DNA from 3 places in the Bradyrhizobium sp. 147 genome. Region 3 is predicted to be linked to each of the others. Evidence: predicted binding sites of a transcription regulator. Region 3 holds the regulator's gene; each other region holds the start of a gene.
The links. The regulator LexA, encoded in region 3, represses DNA repair genes until DNA is damaged. The targets are predictions, from matches to a motif close to TGTTCNNNNTGTGTTCNG.
Positions count from the first base shown of each region.

Region 1 (6,999 bases), on a different contig from region 3:
GAAGAACCCGGGCAAGATGCACGCCTGCGGCCATGACGGCCACACCGCGATGCTGCTGGGCGCGGCGCGCTACCTGGCCGAGACCCGCAACTTCGCCGGCGATGCCGTGGTGATCTTCCAGCCGGCCGAGGAGGGCGGCGCCGGCGGCGAGGCCATGGTCAAGGATGGCCTAATGGAGCGTTTCGGCATCGAGCAGGTCTATGGCATGCACAACGGCCCGGGCATCCCGATCGGCTCGTTTGCGATCCGGCCGGGACCGATCATGGCGGCGACCGACGAGGTCGACATCCTGATCGAGGGCGTCGGCGGCCATGCCGCGCGTCCGCACAAATGCGTGGACTCCGTGCTGGTCGGTGCACAGGTGATCACTGCCCTGCAATCGATCGTCGCGCGCAGCGTCGATCCCTTGGAATCGGCCGTGATCTCGATCTGCGAGTTCCACGCCGGCAATGCCCGCAACGTCATTCCGCAAACGGCGACGCTGAGGGGCACTATCCGCACGCTGTCGCCGGAGGTGCGCCAGCTGGTCGAGAAGCGCGTCCGCGAAGTTGTGGCCGGCGTGGCGCAGATCACCGGCGCCAAGATCGATCTGCGCTACAAACGCAATTATCCGGTGGTGAACAACCACGCCGCGGAGACCGAGGTGGCAACGCGCATCGCCAAGCAGGTCGCAGGCGATGCCAACGTGCACGAGATGCCGCCGCTGATGGGCGGCGAGGATTTTGCCTATATGCTGGAAGCGCGGCCTGGAGCGTTCATCTTCTGCGGCAACGGCGACAGCGCCGGCCTGCATCACCCCGCCTACAATTTCGACGACGAGGCGATCGTCTTCGGTACGTCCTACTGGGTGAAGCTGGTGGAGGAGCAGCTGGCGGCGTCTTAAGGCTTCTGAGTCGTCATTCCGGGATGGTCCGCAGGACCAGACCCGGAATCTCGAGATTCCGGGTTCGGCTCTTCGAGCCGTCCCGGAATGACAATCTTGAATGCAAATGGCCGGGCTAAGCCCGGCCATCCGCATTTATGGAGTGTCGTTCTTCTCAGAAGATCCGCGAGAAGATCACGTAGAGCGTGGCCGACAACATGATCGCGCAGGGCAGCGTCAGCACCCAGGCCATCAACAGGTTGCGGATGGTCGACCATTGCAGGCCCGAGCCGTTGGCCGCCATGGTGCCGGCGACGCCGGACGACAGCACGTGAGTGGTCGAGACGGGCAGGCCGAACACGTCGGCGGCGCCGATCGTGGCGGCGGCCACGAGCTCGGCCGAGGCTCCCTGCGCATAGGTGAGATGGCTTTTGCCGATCTTCTCGCCGACGGTGATGACGATGCGCTTCCAGCCGATCATGGTGCCGAGGCCGAGCGCGATGGCGACGGCGATCTTCACCCAGGTCGGGATGAACTTCGTCGCAGCGTCGAGCGAGCCCTTGTAGGTGTTGAGCACCGCGATCTCGTCCTTGTTGAGATCGTTCGCCTTGTCCTTCATCAGGAAGCGGATCGCTTCGGAGGTCAGGTACATGTCGTTGCGGGTGTTGCCGACGGCTTCGGCGGGTACCTTGCTCAGCGTGCCGTATCGAGCGACCTGATCGCCGACGTCCTTCACCAGCACGGCGAGCGAGGGATAGGTACCATCGTTGAGCTCGTGCAGGGCGATGTATTGCGTCACCGCCGGGCGGGGATCGCCGATGATGCTGTGGCCGGCGCCTTTCGCCGAGATCACCTTGGAGGCAGCTTCGGAGGCCTTCTGGAACTGGGCGACCTGAGATTCCGGCAGCGCCCGGTTGAGGGCGTAAGCCGTCGGCACGGTGCCGATCAGGATCAGCATGATCAGGCCCATGCCCTTCTGGCCGTCATTGGAGCCGTGGGCGAAGCTGACGCCGGTACAGGTCAGGATCAGTAGGCCCCGGATCCAGAGTGGCGGCGCCTTGTTGCCCTCAGGTGCCGCGTACAGAGACGGATTGCGCACGATGAACTTGAGCAGCAGCAGCAGCACGGCGGCGCAAATGAAGCCGAACAGCGGCGAGAGCAGCAGCGCGTAACCGATCTCGGTCGCCTTGCTCCAGTCCACGCCCGAGGTGCCGTCGCGGCCGCGCATGACGGCGTTGGCGACGCCGACGCCGATGATCGAGCCGATCAGCGTGTGCGAGGACGAGGCGGGCAGTCCGAAGAACCAGGTGCCGAGATTCCACAGGATCGCGGCGATCAGAAGCGCGAACACCATGGCGAAACCGGCGCTGGAGCCGACCTGGAGGATCAGCTCGACCGGCAGCAGCGAGACGATGCCGAATGCGACCGCGCCGGAGGACAAGAGCACGCCGAGGAAGTTGAAGAAGCCCGACCACATCACCGCGACTTCGGCCGGCAGCGAATGGGTGTAGATCACGGTGGCCACCGCATTGGCGGTGTCGTGGAAGCCGTTGACGAACTCGAAGCCGAGCGCGATGAGGAGCGCGACGAATAGGAGGATGTAGGGCAGGTAGGTCGTCACCCGCGTGCCAGTCGCGTTGATGTCGACATAGATGCTGTAGGCGACGAACAGCGCGCCCGCGGCGAGGATGCCGAAGAACAGGATCAGCGTCAGCGGATTGAAGCCCTTGTCGAGATTTGGCCGCGACGCCGGCTGGACGGGCGCGCGATCTGTTACCGCGCGGTCGAATGCTACATCGGTCATCTCTGGACGCCCCTTAACCTTCAGGTAAGGGTATTGTCCGCGATGGATTTGAAGGCTGAATGACAACCAAGGCGTGAAAGCCGCCTTCCTGCCAGTATTTAAGCAGCCCGTGCAGCCTTCTTCTGCAAGCCGGCCGCGATCTTCAAATCTTCGACAAAGCGCTGATATTCCAGCACCTTGGCCTCGGGATCGGGCAGCCGCAGCAGATAAGACGGGTGCACCGTCACCAAAGCCTTGCGCCCGTCGGGAAGGTCGATCAACCGGCCTCGGTTTTTGCCGATGGGCGTGATCTTGCCGAACACGCTTTGCGCGGCGGTGGCGCCCATCGCGACGACGAGATCGGGCTGAACGGCCGCCAGCTCCCGCTCATACCATTGCCGGCACGCCCGGATCTCCGGCGTATTCGGCTTCTGGTGCAGGCGGATCTTGCCGCGCGGCACGAATTTGAAGTGCTTGACGGCATTGGTGACATAGACCTTCTTGCGATCGACGCCGGCTTCCTCCAGCGCGCGATCGAGCATCTGGCCGGCCGGGCCGACAAAGGGATGGCCGGCGAGGTCTTCCTTGTCGCCGGGCTGCTCGCCGACCAGCATGATGTTGGCGGACTTCGGGCCTTCGCCGAACACGGTTTGGGTCGCGTCCTTGTAGAGATGGCAGGCGCGGCAATGCGCGGCCTCCTCGCGAAGCGCGTCGAGATCGTCGGTTGTGGTCTTGCGTTTCATCGGAGCCTCCGGCCGCTTCTGAGGCTTGTGCGGATCGGTTGCGGCATTGGCGATCATGGCGCCGGTCATGCGCTCGGCATCCTCGATCAAGGGCTTAATGATCGAAGCCTCGGGCAGGTTCCTCCAGTATTTCTTCGGCATCTCGGCCTGCATCGCCTTCACCTTGAGGCGGGCCGGATTGAAGATGCTGGCATAGTAGCGCCGCCAGGTTTCCTCCAGCCGGTCTTCGCCGGGCGCCTCGCTCTTGCTGACGCCCGGCGTGAACGAGAGTGCGTGGCCATCCCAATGCGCGCAGAGGTCGGGCGTCAGGATCGACCAGGGCATGTCGGCAAAGCGCTTGGCGAAAAATGGCGCGGCGAGCTCGACGATGTGATGTTCCGGCTCGAACCAGGCGACGTAATGAGCCTGGCGTTCCCTGCCGATTTCGCGGAAGCGCACGAAGGCATGCATCTTGTGCTCGTCGCGGTAGACTGCCTTCGCCATGGCCGTGACTTGCGCGACATCGGGATCGGTTGCGACCTCGATGAGATCGTGATTGTCCTTCAGCCGAAACAGCAGGCGATAGAGGATCGCAAAGCGTTCGCGGTCGCGGTGCAGGATTGCTGCTTTGGCCAGTTCGACGAATTTGCCTGATACGTTGAAGGTGCCGTCGTTCACTTCGAGGATCGGAGATGGCGAAGACGGGGCGAACAGCTCGGCTTCGCCGCCTTGCACAGTCCAGGTGACATCGCTGGGCGGCACGTGGTGAAGCACGAGACTCCGCGCGGCTTTGCGCCAGCCGTCGAAATCGGTTTCGTTGTCGAGGATGATGAACTGCATCAGAAGCCAAACCCCAGTTGCGTTGCCTTTGGTTTGAACCGTTCGATCAGCCGCGCCTCATCGAGGCGGTGTGGCGGCGGCCGGTGATCGCTGAGGACGATGAACGGCAGCGCCTTGTGCCGGGGCACATGCAGCCGCGCGAGATCGGCGAGGCGGATCGTTGTCGTGCGCCGTGTCGCGATGATGCGTTCGACTGCTTTGGTGCCGAAGCCCGGCACGCGCAGCAATTCCTCGCGGCTGGCGCGGTTGACGTCGAGCGGAAAGCGGTCGCGGTGGCGCAGCGCCCAGGCGAGCTTTGGATCGATCTCGAGCGGCAGCATCGCGCTGTCGTCGACGATCTCGCCGACGTCGAAGCCGTAGAACCGCATCAGCCAGTCGGCCTGGTAGAGCCGGTGCTCGCGCAGCAGCGGCGGCTGCACCAGCGGCAAAGCGCGGCTGGCGTCGGGGATCGGGCTGAACGCGGAATAATAGACGCGTCGCAGGCGGTAGGCGCCGTAGAGATTGGCGCTGCTGTGGAGAATGGTGTGATCGGAGGCCGTGTCGGCGCCGACGATCATCTGCGTGCTTTGCCCAGCCGGCGCAAAGCGCTGCGGCTTGGCCTTCGTTTTCGCGCTGCGGCCTTCCTCGGCTTCGTCGAGCTTGAGCCGCAGCCGGCCCATGGTGCGACGGATTGCGCGCACGTCCTTCTCCGGCGCGAATTGCTTAAGGCTCGTCTCTTGCGGCATCTCGATGTTGATGGAGAGACGGTCGGCATATTGGCCGGCTGCTGCGATCAGCGCATCGTCGGCTTCGGGAATGGTCTTGAGGTGGATGTAGCCGCGGAAGTGATGCTCCTCGCGCAGTTTTCGCGCGACGCTGACCACTTGCTCCATTGTGTAATCGGGGCTGCGGATGATGCCGGAGGAGAGAAACAGGCCCTCGATGTAATTGCGCCGGTAGAAGTCGAGCGTCAGCTTGACGACCTCGTCGATGGTGAAGCGGGCGCGTGCTACGTTCGAGGAGGCGCGGTTGACGCAATAGAGGCAATCGTAATTGCAGGCATTGGTCAGCAGCACCTTGAGCAGGGAGATGCAGCGTCCATCCGGCGCGTAAGAATGGCAGATGCCCATGCCCGGCGCGGTCGAGCCCATGCCCTTGCCGTCGCTGGAATCCCGCTTCTCGGTGCCGCTGGAGGCGCAGGATGCGTCGTACTTGGCAGCATCCGCCAGGATTTCCAGCTTGCGTTGTACGTCCATGTTTGAATCCCTTTGATTCCACTCATGAATCCCAAAGCGCGCCAATTCGATTGACTCCCAGGGCGGCGTTAGCTTTATATTAGAACATATCATGAACAAATGAGCCAGCCGCTGGTTCTCTTTTTGAGAGCCACCGGCAATCACCCCTGAAGGAGCGGCGAGCATGAGCGGCGCACGCAGAAGCGCGCTTGCGACCTTGCGCAGCCAGATCGAGCGCATCGAGACGGCGGAGGTCGTGCATCAGCGCGATCGCATCACGCTCGGCCACAGCGAGGCGGACAGCGCGCTGAAGGGCGGGCTCGCACGTGCGGCGATCCATGAGGTGTTTTGTGAGGGCCGGCAGGGGACGTCCGCAACGGGCTTTGTCATGGGGCTTGCGGGCCGCGTCTCGGCGCACCGGCCGTTGCTATGGGTGCGGCAGGATTTTTCGGAAATCGAAACCGGCGCGCTGTCGATGAGCGGGCTCGCCGAGTTCGGTCTCGATCCGCGCCGCGTGGTGATGGTGCGCGGCGCTGATGTCGAGAGCGCACTGCGCACCTCAGCCGACGCGCTCGCCTGCGATGCGCTGGGGGCTGTGGTGCTCGAGCTCTGGGGCGAGACCAGGCAGTTCGATCTCGTGGCGAGCCGCAAGCTGACGCTGGCCGCGCAAGCTTCCGGCGTCACCGGGCTCTTGCTGCGCATGGCGGCGCAGCCGCTGCCCTCGACCGCGGAAACACGATGGATGCTGCGCGCAGCGCATTCACCGCCGGGCCCGGTGTCGAGTGCCTGGGGCGCGCCGCGCTTCGATGCCGAGCTCTTGCGCAATCGTCATGGCCCATGTGGCCGGTGGATCATGGAATGGAAATGTGATGAGTGCCAGTTCAGTGAGCCGTCGACGTATTCTCAGCCTGTGGCTGCCGCGCCTGCCCATCGACCGGATTCAGCGGTTCTTTGGGAACGTCGGACTGCATAAGAGCAATGATCCAAGCATCGTCGTCATCAAGGACAACAATGCGCTGGTGATCCATGCGCTCGACGAGGCCGCCGAGCGCCTCGGCCTGTATATCGGCCAGCCCTTGGCCAATGCGCGGGCGATGTGTCCGGACCTGAAAGTGTTCGACGCCGATATCGTCGCCGATGCGAAGACGCTCAGCGATGTCGCGGACTGGTGCGACCGCTTCACACCGCTGGTGGCGCTCGATCCGCCGCACGGCCTGTTCCTGGACATCACCGGCTGCGCGCATCTGTTCGGTGGTGAGGCCGCGTTGTTGCGGACGTTGGTTCGCGCATTGGCCCGGCAGGGGTTTGCCATCAGCGCGGCGATCGCCGGCACCTCGATCTGCGCACGCACGCTGACGCGGCAGGCCACGGGCACCATCGTGGCCGATGGCGAGGAGGCGGCGGCGATCAGCCGATTTCCGATTTCCGCGCTCGGTGCAGGTGAAGTCATCACCACAGGCTTGCGTCGCGCCGGTTTGAAGACTATCGGCGACGTCGCCTCGCGCTCGCCGAGCGAGATCACGGCGCGGTTCGGCGCCCGGTTCTCCACGCTGCTGGCGCATGCGCTGGGGCAGGGCG
Region 1 covers NZ_JADPKL010000042.1:29,454-36,452, forward strand. Annotated here, with positions in the region: gene IVA87_RS09480 (M20 aminoacylase family protein) at 1-883, shown strand, start outside; gene IVA87_RS09485 (inorganic phosphate transporter) at 1,038-2,666, opposite strand; gene IVA87_RS09490 (UdgX family uracil-DNA binding protein) at 2,765-4,207, opposite strand; gene IVA87_RS09495 (putative DNA modification/repair radical SAM protein) at 4,207-5,442, opposite strand; gene IVA87_RS09500 (DNA repair protein) at 5,606-6,394, shown strand; gene IVA87_RS09505 (DNA polymerase Y family protein) at 6,291-6,999, shown strand, end outside.
Region 1: a site for LexA is predicted at 5,523-5,540, ahead of IVA87_RS09495 (putative DNA modification/repair radical SAM protein). Genes of this name have one in related genera too.

Region 2 (6,999 bases), on a different contig from region 3:
CGTCACCTCGACGATCTCAGGCGGCACGCCGACGCGGAGCGGCATGATGCTGCAACCGAGGCCGCCAGAGATGATGACGTCGCATTTCAGCCGGACATGGCCGTAGGCGAGCCGGATGCCATGCTGCGGCGGGACCGCCGGCGACCAGCCAAGCAGGCGCACCTGACCGCCATGGGTATGGCCGGACAGTTGCAGCGCGACGCGCGCCGGGACGCGCGGCGCGATGTTGGGCTCATGCGCGAGCAGGATGATCGGCGCGTCATCCGTGACCTTGGCGAGCGTGGCGTTGAGATCGTCGGCACCGAAGTGCACCATGCTGCGGAAGCGTCGCGCCGGTAGGAAGGCGAGCTGATCGCCGAGACCCGCAAGCCAGAACGGGCGGCCGTCCTTGGTGAGACGCACGACATCGTTCTCGTAGACGGGTATACCGGCCGCTTCCAGTGCCCGATGCGCCATGGTCGGGCCATTCCCGGCCCGTTGCACGGTCTTGTCGTCCCAATAATCGTGGTTGCCCATGACGGCGTGAACGCCGAGCGGCGCCCTGAGGCCGCCGAGCACTCTGGCCCATTCGCTCGACGGGATGATGCGGGTGACCTGATGCAGGCCGGCGACATAGTCGCCGAGCAGCACGATGAGGTCGGCATTCAGCGCGTTGGTGCGGTCGACGATGGCCTCGATCCGCTCCAGCGGCATCCAGGGATCGCAGGCATGGATGTCGGCGATGACAGCGATCTTCAGCGGAAGATCCGCCGGCCATTGCCGCGGCGCCGGATGATAGCGGGTGACGCGGAGCCGCAGCATCGGCTCGACGCCGACACCGTAGGCCGCGGTCGAGGCGCCGAGGGCGGACAGGGCGCCGATGGAACGGATGAAATGACGGCGAGTGATCATGGACGCTCGATGGTGATGCTGGTTCTCGATGCGACTTGATTGGAGCGGAATTGGGGTGCGCTCGTGCAGACCGCCTGCATCTCCGTGCAGAGACCTGCACAAGATTACCGGAAATTCACGAGCACCGGAGCACTCTGCACTTGCGTAAATCAGTCGTCGCTCTCGTCCGAGCCGAACAGGCCGAACTGGGCCGCATCGCGCGAGGGCTCGGCGAGACCGAGGTGACGGAAGGCGTGCGAGGTGAGCAGGCGGCCGCGCGGGGTGCGCTGGAGATAGCCGCACTGGATCAGATAGGGCTCGATGATGTCCTCGATGGCATCGCGCGGCTCGGACAAAGCGGCGGCCATGGTCTCGACGCCGACCGGGCCGCCGCCATAATTCTGCGCGATGGTCGTGAGGTAGCGGCGGTCCATGGCATCGAGGCCTGCGGCATCGACCTCGAGCGCGCTGAGTGCGTGGTCGGCGATCTTGCGGTCGATCTTGTCGGCATCGGCCGCCGAGGCGAAGTCGCGGACCCGGCGGAGCAGACGGCCCGCGATGCGCGGTGTGCCGCGGGCGCGGCGCGCGATCTCGTTGGCGCCATCGGCGGTCATGCCGACATTGAGCACGCGCGCGCCGCGGCTGACGATGCTTTCGAGTTCTTCAATGGTGTAGAAATTGAGCCGCACCGGAATGCCGAAGCGGTCGCGCAGCGGATTGGTCAGCAGGCCAGCCCGCGTGGTGGCGCCGACGAGGGTGAATTTCGACAGCTCGATCTTCACCGAGCGCGCCGCCGGGCCTTCGCCGATGATGAGGTCGAGCTGAAAGTCCTCCATCGCGGGATAAAGCACCTCTTCCACCGCCGGACTGAGGCGATGGATCTCGTCGATGAAGAGCACGTCGCGCTCTTCGAGGTTGGTGAGGAGGGCGGCGAGATCGCCGGCCTTGGCAATGACAGGCCCCGAGGTGGCACGAAAGCCGACGCCCAGCTCCTTCGCCACGATCTGCGCCAGCGTGGTCTTGCCGAGGCCCGGGGGACCCACGAACAGCACGTGATCCAGCGCCTCGCCGCGCTTGCGCGCCGCCTCGATGAAGATCGAGAGATTCTTGCGCGCCTGCTGCTGGCCGACGAAGTCGGACAGCGATTGCGGACGCAGCGCGGTGTCGCCGACGTCGTCGCTGCGGCGCTCGGGCGAGACCATGCGATTGGCCTTGGGATCGCTCACTCAGCGAACTCCTCGTAGGGTGGGCAAAGGCGCCCTTCGCGCCGTGCCCACCACGTCACCGGTCGCTCCAAAGGTGGTGGGCACGTTGCGCTTTGCCCACCCTACGAGACCGAGCATTGACGCGCTCACTTCGCGAGCTCCTTCAGGCCGAGGCGGATGAGCTGCGCGGTCTCGGCATTCTCGCCCGCACTACGCGAAGCCGACGCAATCGCCGCGGCGGCCTGCGGTTGGCCGTAGCCGAGATTGACCAGTGCGGAGATCGCATCCGCCACGGGGCGCGGCGCGCGCTGGTCGTCGACGGCGCCGGCGAGATGCACCACTGCCGGATCGACATTGGCAAAGGCCGGCGCCTTGTCCTTCAGTTCGGTGACGATGCGCTCGGCGACCTTGGGGCCGACGCCGGGCGTGCGCGCCACCGCCGCCTTGTCGCGGAGCGCGATGGCATTGGCGAGGTCAGCCGGCGATAAGGTGCCGAGCACGGCGAGCGCGACCTTGGCGCCGACGCCCTGCACGGTCTGGAGCAGGCGAAACCATTCACGCTCCTGGTCAGTGCGAAAGCCGAACAGTTTGATCTGGTCCTCGCGGACATAAGTCTCGATCGACAGCACGGCCGCTTCGCCCGGAGACGGCAGATGCTGCAACGTGCGTGACGAGCAATGCACCTGATAGCCAACGCCGCCGACGTCGAGGATGACGAAATCCTCACCGTAGGAATCGATCAGGCCCTTGAGCTTGCCGATCATATCCCCACGACCTTCAGCCTGAGCGCGGTGCTCTGGCGGTGATGAGCGTGGGTGATGGCGATGGCGAGCGCGTCGGCGGCATCCGCCGACGGCGGCTCGGCCTTGGGCAGCAAAATCTTGAGCATCATCGCGATCTGTTGCTTGTCGGCGTGACCGGCGCCGACCACCGTCTTCTTGACTTGGTTCGGCGCATATTCGGCGACGACGATGCCGAACATTGCGGGCGCCAGCATGGCAACGCCGCGGGCTTGGCCGAGCTTCAGTGTCGCAACGCCGTCCTTGTTGACGAAAGTCTGCTCGACCGCGGCTTCCATCGGCTGGTGATCGGACAGAACGGCCGCGAGCCCCTCATGGATCGCAAGCAGCCGGCTCGCCAACGGCAAGTCGTCCGGCGGTTCCACCGAACCACAGGCGACGTAGATCAGACGGTTGCCCTCAGCCTCGATCACGCCCCAGCCGGTGCGGCGCAGGCCGGGGTCGATGCCGATGATGCGAACGGGGCCGCGAATCGGGAGCGCAGTCATGGGCCAGTGATAGCGGCTGGCCGCCCGAAGCGAAACAGAAACAGAACGGAAGTAACAGGGGAAGTGGGATACCGCGGGGCGCACCGCCGCTCAGCACACATCCGGTGTCATACCCGCGAAGGCGGTTATCCAGTACGCCGCGGCTTATCGGTATTGTTCGAATGTTTCTGGAATACTGGGTCGCCCGGTCCAGCCGAGCGACGACAGCGGAGGGTTGAGGCCCTAGCCGCCCATCTTCGCCATCAGCGCGTCCGACACCTCGAAATTGGCGTAGACGTTCTGGACGTCGTCGTGCTCATTCAGCATGTCCATCAACTTGAGCAGCTTCTCGCCGGTCTCGTCGTCGACCGACACCGTGTTCTGCGGCTTCCAGATCAGCGCGGCCTTGCGCGGCTCGCCGAACTTGGCTTCCAGCGCCTTGGCGACGTCGCGATAGCCTTCGGTCGAGGCGTAGATCTCGTGTCCGCCCTCGCCGGAGATCACGTCGTCGGCGCCGGCCTCGATCGCCGCGTCCAGCACAGCATCGTCAGAGGCGACGCTGCGATCGTATTCGATGACGCCGGTGCGGTCGAACATGAAGGAGACCGAGCCGGTTTCGCCGAGATTGCCGCCGGACTTCGTGAAGAAGGAGCGGATGTCGGACGCGGCGCGGTTGCGATTGTCGGTCAGCGCCTCGACGATGACGGCGACGCCGCCGGGGCCGTAGCCCTCGTAGCGGATCTCGTCATAATTCTCGCCCTCGCTGCCGAGCGCCTTCTTGATGGCGCGCTCGATATTGTCCTTCGGCATGTTCTCCTGGCGTGCTGCGATCACGGCGGCGCGCAGGCGCGGGTTCATGGCGGGGTCGGGTGTACCCAGCTTGGCCGCGACGGTGATTTCCCGCGCCAGCTTGCCGAACAGCTTCGACTTCTGGGCATCCTGCCGCCCCTTGCGGTGCATGATGTTCTTGAATTGGGAATGTCCGGCCATGCGTGGTCTCTTGAAGGGTCTCGGGATCGTTCGCCGATGGGTGGGAGGCGCGGCCTTATAGGCCGCCAACCCACCGGAATCAAAGGGATCTGCTGCTCTAAGGTAGCACTGTAAAGGTAGCCGCCGTAATGGCCTCTGCCTAGGTGTCAGGCATCGTTAACCCTGACTTCATTTCAGCCTGCGAAAATAGCGTCCGACCGTCCCCCGACCAGAGAGACCCGATGGCGTTCGGACTATTTCGGAAGCGTCTGCCGGACATGGCTGCGCCTGCGGCAGCCTCGCAGGCTGCGCAACCGGTGGCTCATTCCGAGCCCGCCGGGATCGCCGATGGCGACTCGGCCCGCGAGATCCTGGAGCTGCTGGAACTCGAGCTCGGCGCGATGATCCGGCAGCTCGAGCGCGCCGCCAATTCGGTGGCCGGCGGAGCCGAGGCGACCGCCGCAACCCTTGCCGCCATTCGCGACCGCACCGACGCCCTGACCGGCCGCACCAACGCGGCGCAATCGACCGCCTCGACGTTCGCCCATGCCGCCGACAAGTTCACGCAGTCCGCACTGGGAATCGGAGCGCAGGTTCGCGAGGCAGGCAAGCTCGCCGACGAGGCCAGCGCCGCTGCGCAGGAAGCCCGCGCCAATGTCGATCGCCTGCGCGAGTCCTCCGCCGCCATCGGCAATGTCGTCAATCTGATCGCGCAGATCGCACGGCAGACGACGCTGCTCGCGCTCAACTCCACCATCGAGGCCGCGCGCGCCGGCGCGGCCGGCAAAGGCTTTGCAGTCGTCGCGACGGAAGTGAAGGCGCTCGCAGTGCAGACCCAGGGCGCGACCGAAGAGATCACCAAAAAGATCGACGCACTCCAGCGCGACGCCGCCGGCTCTGCGGATGCCGTGCACCGCATCTCGCAGGCGATCGAGGCGATCCGCCCGGTGTTCGAGACCGTCAACGGCGCCGTCGCCGAGCAGAACGCCACCACCAGCGAAGTCTCCGGCAACGCTGCCAGCGCCTCGGACTTCATCGTCTCGGTCGGCGAGAGCGCGGCCGAGATCGACGCAGCGACCAAAGCGGCCGAGACCCATGGCGAGAACGTCGCCAGCGCCGGCCGCGCCGTCACCACCTTCGCGCAAAAGCTGAAGTCGCGTTGCGCCGTGCTGCTCCGCCAGAGCGAGCACGATGACCGCCGCAAGACCGAGCGCTTGCCCTGCCATCTCAAGTTCGAAACCGCGCGCGGCGTGATGCCAGTCTACGAGATCGCGATGGACGGCGTGCTGATCGGCGGGGCGGACGCAGGCCGGCTTGCGCCGCAAGCGCTGGTCGAAGGCACCCTCGAGAACGTCGGCGCCTGCCGCCTGCGCGTGGTCGAGCAATCCAAAGCCGGCGCCCGCGCGCATTTCGTCGGCCCCCATGCCGAGCTCCGCGAGAAGATCGAGGACAGTCTGTGGTCGATCCATGAGGAGAACATGGAATTTGTCACCCGTGCCATGGAAGCCGGCAACGCCCTGACCAAGATATTCGAGCAGGCGGTCGCGCGCGGCGAGGTCAAGATCGACGACCTCTTCGACACCGACTACGTGGAAATTGCGGGCACCGATCCGCAGCAATATCGCACAAAGTATCTGGACTGGGCCGACCGCGCGCTACCGCCTTTCCAGGAGGCATTCCTGGCAAAGGATCAGCGCATGGCGTTCTGCGCCATGGTCGATCGCAACGGCTTCCTGCCGGTGCACAACAAGATCTATTCGCATCCGCAGCGGCCGGGCGACGTGGCCTGGAACACCGCCAACAGCCGTAACCGGCGGATCTTCAACGATCCGGCGGGGCTCGCCGCCGCGCGCAACCTGCGCTCGTACCTGGTCCAGAGCTATGCGCGCGACATGGGCAACGGGAACACCGTGATGATGCGGGAGATCGACGTCCCCATCCGCGTGCAGGGCCGGCACTGGGGCGGATTCAGGACGGCCTACAAATTGTAGTGCACGCTCAGGCAAGACGGCAGGCGCGAATCATCCTTTAAAGCTGAAGCTGGAATGGGAATGCTGCCGTGAGCCGGCGAACGGCTCTCCTTGAGGACTCATCGCACATGTCCGCCGTACAACTTGCAGTCATGGACACCGGCTCCAACCGGGCGCTGGCCGAACGGCTGATCGACCAGCTCGCCGACCGCATCGGCGGCCTCGGCGTGGAACTCGCCGACATCGCCGGCAATGTCCAGGAAGTCGCAAGCCGCGTCGCCAATCAATCGGAACGGTTTCACCACCTCCAGAAGACGGCCGAGACGATGGTCTCGGCAAACCACGACATCGCCAACGCATCTCAGGCGGTGCAAACGACGTCGTCCGCCGCGGCCGACGAGATCGCGCAGTCGCGCAGCACAGTCGATACCGCCGTCAGCCACATCTCCGAGCTCGTCGCCGCGGTGGAGCGGATCGAGGCGCGATTGAGCGCCGTCGGCTCGGCGCTGGCCCAGGTGGCAAAGGTCTCCGGCTCGATCGAGGCGATCGCCAAGCAGACCAATCTGCTGGCGCTGAACGCAACCATCGAAGCGGCACGCGCCGGCAATGCCGGTCGCGGCTTCGCCGTGGTCGCGAGCGAGGTGAAGAACCTCGCCGAGGCCACTCGCCAGGCCACGCATCAGATCTCCGACACCATGCGCGATCTCGACGGCCAGAT
Region 2 covers NZ_JADPKL010000089.1:388,494-395,492, reverse strand. Annotated here, with positions in the region: gene IVA87_RS23025 (metallophosphoesterase) at 1-891, opposite strand, end outside; gene ruvB (Holliday junction branch migration DNA helicase RuvB) at 1,041-2,072, opposite strand; gene ruvA (Holliday junction branch migration protein RuvA) at 2,222-2,839, opposite strand; gene ruvC (crossover junction endodeoxyribonuclease RuvC) at 2,836-3,363, opposite strand; gene IVA87_RS23005 (YebC/PmpR family DNA-binding transcriptional regulator) at 3,586-4,332, opposite strand; gene IVA87_RS23000 (methyl-accepting chemotaxis protein) at 4,554-6,302, shown strand; gene IVA87_RS22995 (methyl-accepting chemotaxis protein) at 6,410-6,999, shown strand, end outside.
Region 2: a site for LexA is predicted at 3,394-3,411, ahead of ruvC (crossover junction endodeoxyribonuclease RuvC). Genes of this name have one in related genera too.

Region 3 (6,999 bases):
GCGTGATCAAGAACGACGCAGGCGAGGTGGTGGAGCTGCGCTGCACCTACGATCCCGCGACCAAGGGCGGCAACGCGCCCGATGGGCGCAAGGTCAAGGCGACGATGCACTGGCTGCCGGCAGCGACGTCGAAGCCTGCTGAAATCCGCATCTATCACCAGCTGTTCTCCAATCCGAGCCCGGACGCCTCGAATTTCGCGGCCGATCTCAACCCTCAGTCGCTGGAGATCCTGTCCGATGCGCGGATCGAGGCATCGGTCGCGGAGAGCAATTCGACCGAGCCGATGCAGTTCGAGCGCCAGGGCTATTTCGTGCGCGACAAGGACTCGACGCCGGGCAAGCCGGTGTTTTCGCGCACCATCGGTCTGCGCGACACGTTTGCAAAGGAAGTCGCGAAAGGTTGAGGCACCCATGAGCAACGAAACCGACGCCATCGTTTCCGCCATCATCGCGAAATGGTGCGCCGGCTTCGCGACGCTTGATGCAGCCGCGCTGTCCTCGCTCTATGCGAGCAACGCGTTCTTCTTCGGCTCCAACCCGAAACTCTACCGGGGCAGGGACGGCGTTGCGGACTATTTCAACGGCCTGCCGCGATGGCGCAAGCCGAGTGCGATGTTTTCCGAGGTGCATGCCGCGCAGGCAGGTCCTGACCTGATCAACATGGCGGCAACCGTCTCGTTCGATCTCGCCGGCGAGCGTCCTGATCTCGTCGTCAAGATGAGCTGGGTCCTCATCCGCGAGGACGGCGCGTGGAAGATCGTCAACCACCATGCCTCGTCAAAGGAACCGCTGATCTGACGAGCGGGCGGCACACGGCATCGTCATTTTCGCGTGGGAAACGAACGCGCGCCTCTGACGTTGGGGTGAATCCAAACGAGGGTCCATCCATGCAGAACATCGCAGAACATATGGAAATCATCGGCGCCGATGGCGTCCATATCGGCACCGTCGATCGCGTTGAGGGCAACCGCATCAAGCTGACCAAGAAGGACAGCGGCGAGGGCCGCCACAAGGGCCACCATCATTTCATCGATAAGGGTCTCGTTGCCGACGTCGAAGGCAACAAGGTCCGCCTCTCGGCCAAGGCCTCGGTCGCCGTGACCATGGAAGAGGAAAAGTAGGGGCGTCCAAGTTCGTTCCTGATCCGTACCGCTATTCGCACAGCCGCACGTTCCGGTAGCCTCTGCACCTATGGCGTATCGTAAGGTGCAGGAAATGGCGGAGCTTGGCCGGCCAGTGCGCTCCCAGGGAGTTGCCGGAACGTGGCCGGTTGGCCGCGCCGCGCCCGCTGGCGGCTTTGCGCCGGCGGGCTTTGGCGTCTGGCCCGCGATCGTCGAGACGGCGCGCGAATGGGTGCGTGCCGAGGCCGGCGCCGGCCGGCTGCTGCCGTGGGTGCCGGTCGCCTTCAGGCGGCATCGCGCTCTATTTCGCTGCCGATCAGGAGCCGGTGCTGTGGGTCGTTGCCGCGACCGCCATCGCGCTCATGCTCGGCGCCGTCCTGTTGCGGCGGAGTCGGCTGTTCGCGCCCGCGATCATGATCGCGGCGGTCGCGGCTGGCTTTGCCATGGCGACCTGGAAGACGGCGCGCATTGCCCATACGGTGCTGGCCAAGCCACTCTATTCGGTATTGCTGTCGGGCTACGTCGAGACCCGCGACATCCGCGAGCGCACGGATCGCTTCGTGCTGCGCGTCACCGCCACGGAGGCGCAGCGCAGCGACGTCAGGCTCGAGCGCGTCCGCCTCTCGGTGCGCAAGGGGATGGCACCGCAGGTCGGCAGTTTCGTGCAGCTGAAGGCGCGCTTGATGCCGCCGATCTCTCCCGTGCGCCCGGGCAGCTACGATTTCTCCCGCGACATGTTCTTTCAAGGCATCGGCGCCTCTGGTTTTGCAATGGGCGCGATTACGGTGGCAGCCCCGCCGGAGACCGGCGGCTTGCGGCTGCGCTACGCAGCCTTCATGCAGGGCTTGCGTGATGCGATCGATGCACGCATCCGTGCGACGCTCGAGGGCGACAACCGTGCGATCGCGACCGCGCTGCTCACCGGGCGGCGCGATGCCATCACCACGCCCGTCAACGACGCCATGTTCATCTCGGGGCTTGGGCCATGTGCTGTCGATCTCCGGCTATCACATGGCGGTCGTCGCCGGTGTCGTGTTCTTCGCGGTGCGCGCCCTGCTGGCCTTGATCCCGGGGCTGGCGGCGGGCTTCGCTATCAAGAAATGGTCAGCGGCCGCCGCGCTGGTGACGGCTGCGTTCTACCTGCTGCTGTCAGGCGCGGAGGTCGCCACGCAACGCTCGTTCTTCATGACGGCAGTGGTGCTGATCGCGGTCATGGTCGATCGCCGCGCCATCACCTTCCGCACGTTGGCGGTGGCGGCACTGATCGTGCTCGCGGTCGCGCCGGAAGCGCTGGTGCATCCGAGCTTTCAAATGTCGTTCGCCGCAACGCTCGGGCTCGTGGCGCTGGTGCAGATCGGCATGCCGAACCTGTTTGCCTCGCCCGATCATTCCGCGACGGCGCGCATCGCGCTTTGGGGCGGCCGCGAGATCGCGATGCTATTCCTGGCCTCGCTGATCGCAGGACTTGCGACCACGCCCTATGCCGCCTTCCACTTCCATCGCGTCACGCCGTTCGGCGTGCTCGCCAATCTCGGCGCGATGCCGGTGGTCTCGGCACTGGTGATGCCGGCGGGCCTGTTCGGCCTGCTCGCGGCTCCCTTTGGGCTTGACGGTGTGTTCTGGTGGCTGATGGGGATCGGCATCGACTGGATGGTCGCGGTGTCGCGCTGGGTTGCGGCGCTGCCCGGTGCAGTCGGCCGGATCCCTGCGTTCGGCACCGCGCCGTTGATCGCGGCAAGCCTCGGGATCATCGTGATGGGTCTGTTGCGCACGCCCTTGCGCTGGTCCGGTGCCTTGGTGCTGCTGGCTTCCATCGCGTGGGGGCTGTCGGTGCGGCAGCCCGATATCCTGATTGCCGGGGACGGCGCCAGCGTCGCGGTGCGGGGCAGGGACGGGCAGTTGCATGTGATCCGGGCGAGCAAGGATGGCTTTCTGCTCAAACAGTGGTTAGCTGCCGACGCCGATCCGCGCGATGCCGGGAGTAGCTCGCTGGCTGACGGCGTGTCGTGCGATGAGTCCGGCTGTGTGACGCCGCTTGCCGACGGTCGGCTGGTCGCGCTTTCCCTGCGCATCGATGCGCTGGCTGAGGATTGCAGTCGTGCCGCGCTGGTGGTCACGACGCGCCCCGCGCCGCCCGATTGCGCGGCGATGGTGGTCGACCGGCAACGTCTCGCCAGCCAAGGCGCGCTGGCATTGACGCAGCGTGGTGACGGCTTTGCGATTCAGGCGGTGAGAGCAAGAGGCACAAGCCGTCCCTGGCTGCCGGCCGGCGCCGGCGAGGGTGATTTCGACGGCAGCCTTGTGCCGAGGACGGCCGCGGCCCGCAACCGGATGCAACGCCGGCGGAGACCGACCTGCAGGTCGACGATTAGGCGCCGGACGATTAAAAACAAACGCGAAGAGTAGGTCCGGGTCCGACCGGACGTTCCGCAGCATTAAATCTTACCATCTCGCCGGCCTCGGCCGGCGATGGCAATTTCAATCCTGGCCCGACCCCGCGGGCGGGGCGGCTCAGCCAATCGGCAAGCGCGTGATCGTCGACCGGCTATCGGCGACGATCTGCGGCTTGTGCTCGCGCTCGCTGACCGGCTGCGTCACCGGCAATTGCAGCACGGTTGCGCGCTGGCCTTCGACGAGCTGCGTCACCAGCACGTATTTGCCGTCGGGGAATTCGATCGCGTCATGATGGCGGTCGGGTATGTGCGGATCGATCTTGCCGAACTTGCCGACGCGGGAGTTGATGGTGCGCGTCCAGATCCAGCGATTATCGTAACGGACGTTGTCGGCGAAGGCGAGCTCCGTTCCCGGCAGCAGGCAGACGGCCACGGTCGGATCGGCCGCGGAAGCAAAGCCGCGCGTTGAGGTGCCGCGGAACGTTGTCGACACGATCGTCTCGCCGACTTCGGCGGGGCGAGATGCAACGGCATGCAGGCTGTAGTCACACATCGGGTGCTCCTCATTCGAAGATAGCAACCCGCGCCTCCTTCGGAGGCGCAAGCCTCTATCAGAGTGGAAGCACGTAACGCTCTGCTCCGTTGTAGGCAAATCTGCGGCTGGCGTTGCCGGACGCGATCACATTATCTTTCCCGAAGCCATAGGAACAAAGCTCGCTTCAGTGCATTCGGCGGATGCGAGCGCCCGTGGCCTACGGGCGCCGACCAGGGGAATGTGGCCAGCTTCGCCGTGGCTGTCGGTCGATGGCAGTTCGGGCGTTGCGGAAATGCTCGCTCCCTGCGTGCGCTGACTTGCGTGCGTGGTGCTGCAATCGAGTTGCGAATGCTTGCGCGGCCGATCAAGCGATCAGCACGCTGCGAAGGCGCTTAAGGCGATCCTGCACATCGTAATCTCCTAAGATCTCTTCACAAGCGATGAGTGCTTGGGGCCGCATGCCGAGGATGGAGCGCCGGAGAGAGGGGCCGGATAATCTGCGCAAGACCAAAAGACTATCCAGCTGGAGCGGACCGTCGTCCGCTCCAATCGGAATCATTGGTATCGAATGACCGCTAGCTCGTCTCAGTACTTGCGGTACAGCCCGATCAGCTTGCCCTGAATCTTCACCCGGTTCGGCGGCAGGATGCGCACCTCATAGGCGGCATTGGCGGGCTCGAGCGCGATCGACGCCCCCCGGCGGCGGAAGCGCTTGAGCGTCGCTTCCTCGTCGTCGATCAGGGCCACCACGATGTCGCCGGTATCGGCGCTCTCGTTACGCTGGATCAGCGCCATGTCGCCATCGAGAATGCCAGCTTCGACCATCGAATCGCCGCGCACTTCGAGTGCGTAGTGCTCGCCTGAGCCGAGCATGTCGGGCGGCACGCTGATGGTGTGACTGCGGGTCTGCAACGCTTCGATCGGCGTGCCGGCCGCGATGCGACCCATCACGGGCACCGCAACGGGACGCTCGCCCTCGTCTGCGGAAGAACTGGAGCTCGCGCGCACCTTGCCGAGATTGCCCTCGATGACGCTCGGCGTGAAGCCGCGGCGGCTGCCGGCGGCGGCCTGGAGCTCGGGCAGCTTGATCACCTCGATGGCGCGGGCGCGGTTGGGCAGGCGGCGGATGAAGCCGCGCTCCTCGAGCGCAGTGATCAGGCGATGGATGCCCGATTTCGAGCGCAGGTCGAGCGCATCCTTCATCTCATCGAAGGAGGGCGGCACGCCGCTTTCCTTCAGACGTTCGCTGATGAACCGCAGAAGCTCGTATTGTTTGCGCGTTAACATCTCGACCAAAGTCCCCCGGTTGATGTCGTTCGATTCCGAGACGCTGAATTGGAGCGGTAGACCGCTACATGCTCGAAACAAATCATGAACGGACACTATATGTTCCATATGTGTTCCGCAACTGCTTAATTTACCGTGAACGCGGCAAAGTTCGCGGAACGCGTGTAGTGGATGCGTTCAGACGGGCAGGCGCAGCACCTCGCAAGGCGAGCCGGCCTCTGCCTTCGGAGCGAACGGTGCGCGGACGAGAAGTGCCTGTGCTGCAGCGAGATTCGCAAGCAGCGAGGAATCCTGGTGATCGACGGGAAGGGCCACCAGCGTGCCGTCGTCGCGCGTCTCCAGATGTGCGCGCAGATAGTCCGCGCGCATATCGTTTGCGTCCACATCGCGGCCGAGCACGGCGCGCTCTTGTCGGTGATGAATCACGGATCGTCCCGACAAGGCGCGAATCAGCGGCACCAGGAACAGGAAGGCGCACACGTAGGATGACACGGGATTACCCGGCAGGCCGATCACGCGCATCGCGCCGAGCCGCCCATGCATCATCGGCTTGCCCGGGCGCATCGCGATCTTCCAGAACGCCATCGCGACGCCTTCGTCCCTCAGCGCCTGCTGGACCAGATCGTGGTCGCCGACCGACGCGCCGCCGCTCGTGACCAGGATCTCGGCGCCGCTCTCGCGGGCGCGGCGGATGCCGGCAGTGGTGGCCTCCAGCGTATCGGCGACAATGCCAAGGTCGATGGTATCGGCCCCCTCGCTGCGGGCGAGCGCGTGCAGGGCGTAGCCGTTGGAATAGACGATCTGGCCGCGACCGGGCGTGGTTCCCGGCATTACCAGTTCGTCGCCGGTGGCGAGGATCGCGACCTTCGGACGGCGGCAGACGGCAAGCTGCGGATGATTCATGGCGGCGGCGAGTGCGAGATCGCGCTCGGTGAGACGGGTTCCCTTGCGCAGGAGCAGGTCGCCTTCGGAGAAGTCGACGCCCGCGGGGCGGATGTGGCGGCCGGCAATGGCGGCTTCCTTGATCGTGATGCGCTTGCCGTCCGCAACCGTGTCCTCCTGGATCACGACTGCGTCGGCACCGTTGGGAATGACGCCGCCGGTGAAGATCCGCACGGCTTCGCCGGGGCCCAGCGTTCCCGCGAATGGACGACCCGCCGCCACCTCGCCAATCAAGGTGAGCGCACTATCGAGCTTTGTTGCATCGCTCGCGCGCACCGCGTAGCCGTCCATCGCCGACATTGCTTCCGGCGGCTGTGTGCGCAGCGCCGCGACATCGCGTGCGAGCACGCGATGATAGGCCTCGTTGAGGGAAACCATCGCTTCAGGCAGCGGCTCCGCACCTGCCAGCACCGCGGCAAGCGCGTCAGAAACCGGCATCAAGGCCAAGGGCGGAAACTCCTGCTGAGCATATCGGCAATGGGCGGCGAAAGTTCTAGCCGAGTGCAGGCGTGAGGCAAAGGCGCCGACAGGATGATTTATCCTGCGTGATCTCCGTCATGAAGAATCGTGCGCAGACCGGTCACGGCATGATCCGGAAGGCGAGACAGACCGGTACGAGGATAGCCATGGCGAGGACGACAAGGATGAGCGCCACGGCCAGCATCGGATCAACTCTGCGTCTGTTCGCCCGAACTGACGCCGGCTGTCACGTCCGGAGCTT
Region 3 covers NZ_JADPKL010000099.1:35,030-42,028, forward strand. Annotated here, with positions in the region: gene IVA87_RS25970 (glutamine--tRNA ligase/YqeY domain fusion protein) at 1-404, shown strand, start outside; gene IVA87_RS25975 (SgcJ/EcaC family oxidoreductase) at 412-798, shown strand; gene IVA87_RS25980 (DUF2171 domain-containing protein) at 888-1,121, shown strand; partial or broken gene IVA87_RS25985 (ComEC/Rec2 family competence protein) at 1,216-3,493, shown strand; gene IVA87_RS25990 (hypothetical protein) at 3,633-4,067, opposite strand; gene lexA (transcriptional repressor LexA) at 4,635-5,336, opposite strand; gene glp (gephyrin-like molybdotransferase Glp) at 5,514-6,725, opposite strand; gene IVA87_RS26005 (hypothetical protein) at 6,947-6,999, opposite strand, start outside.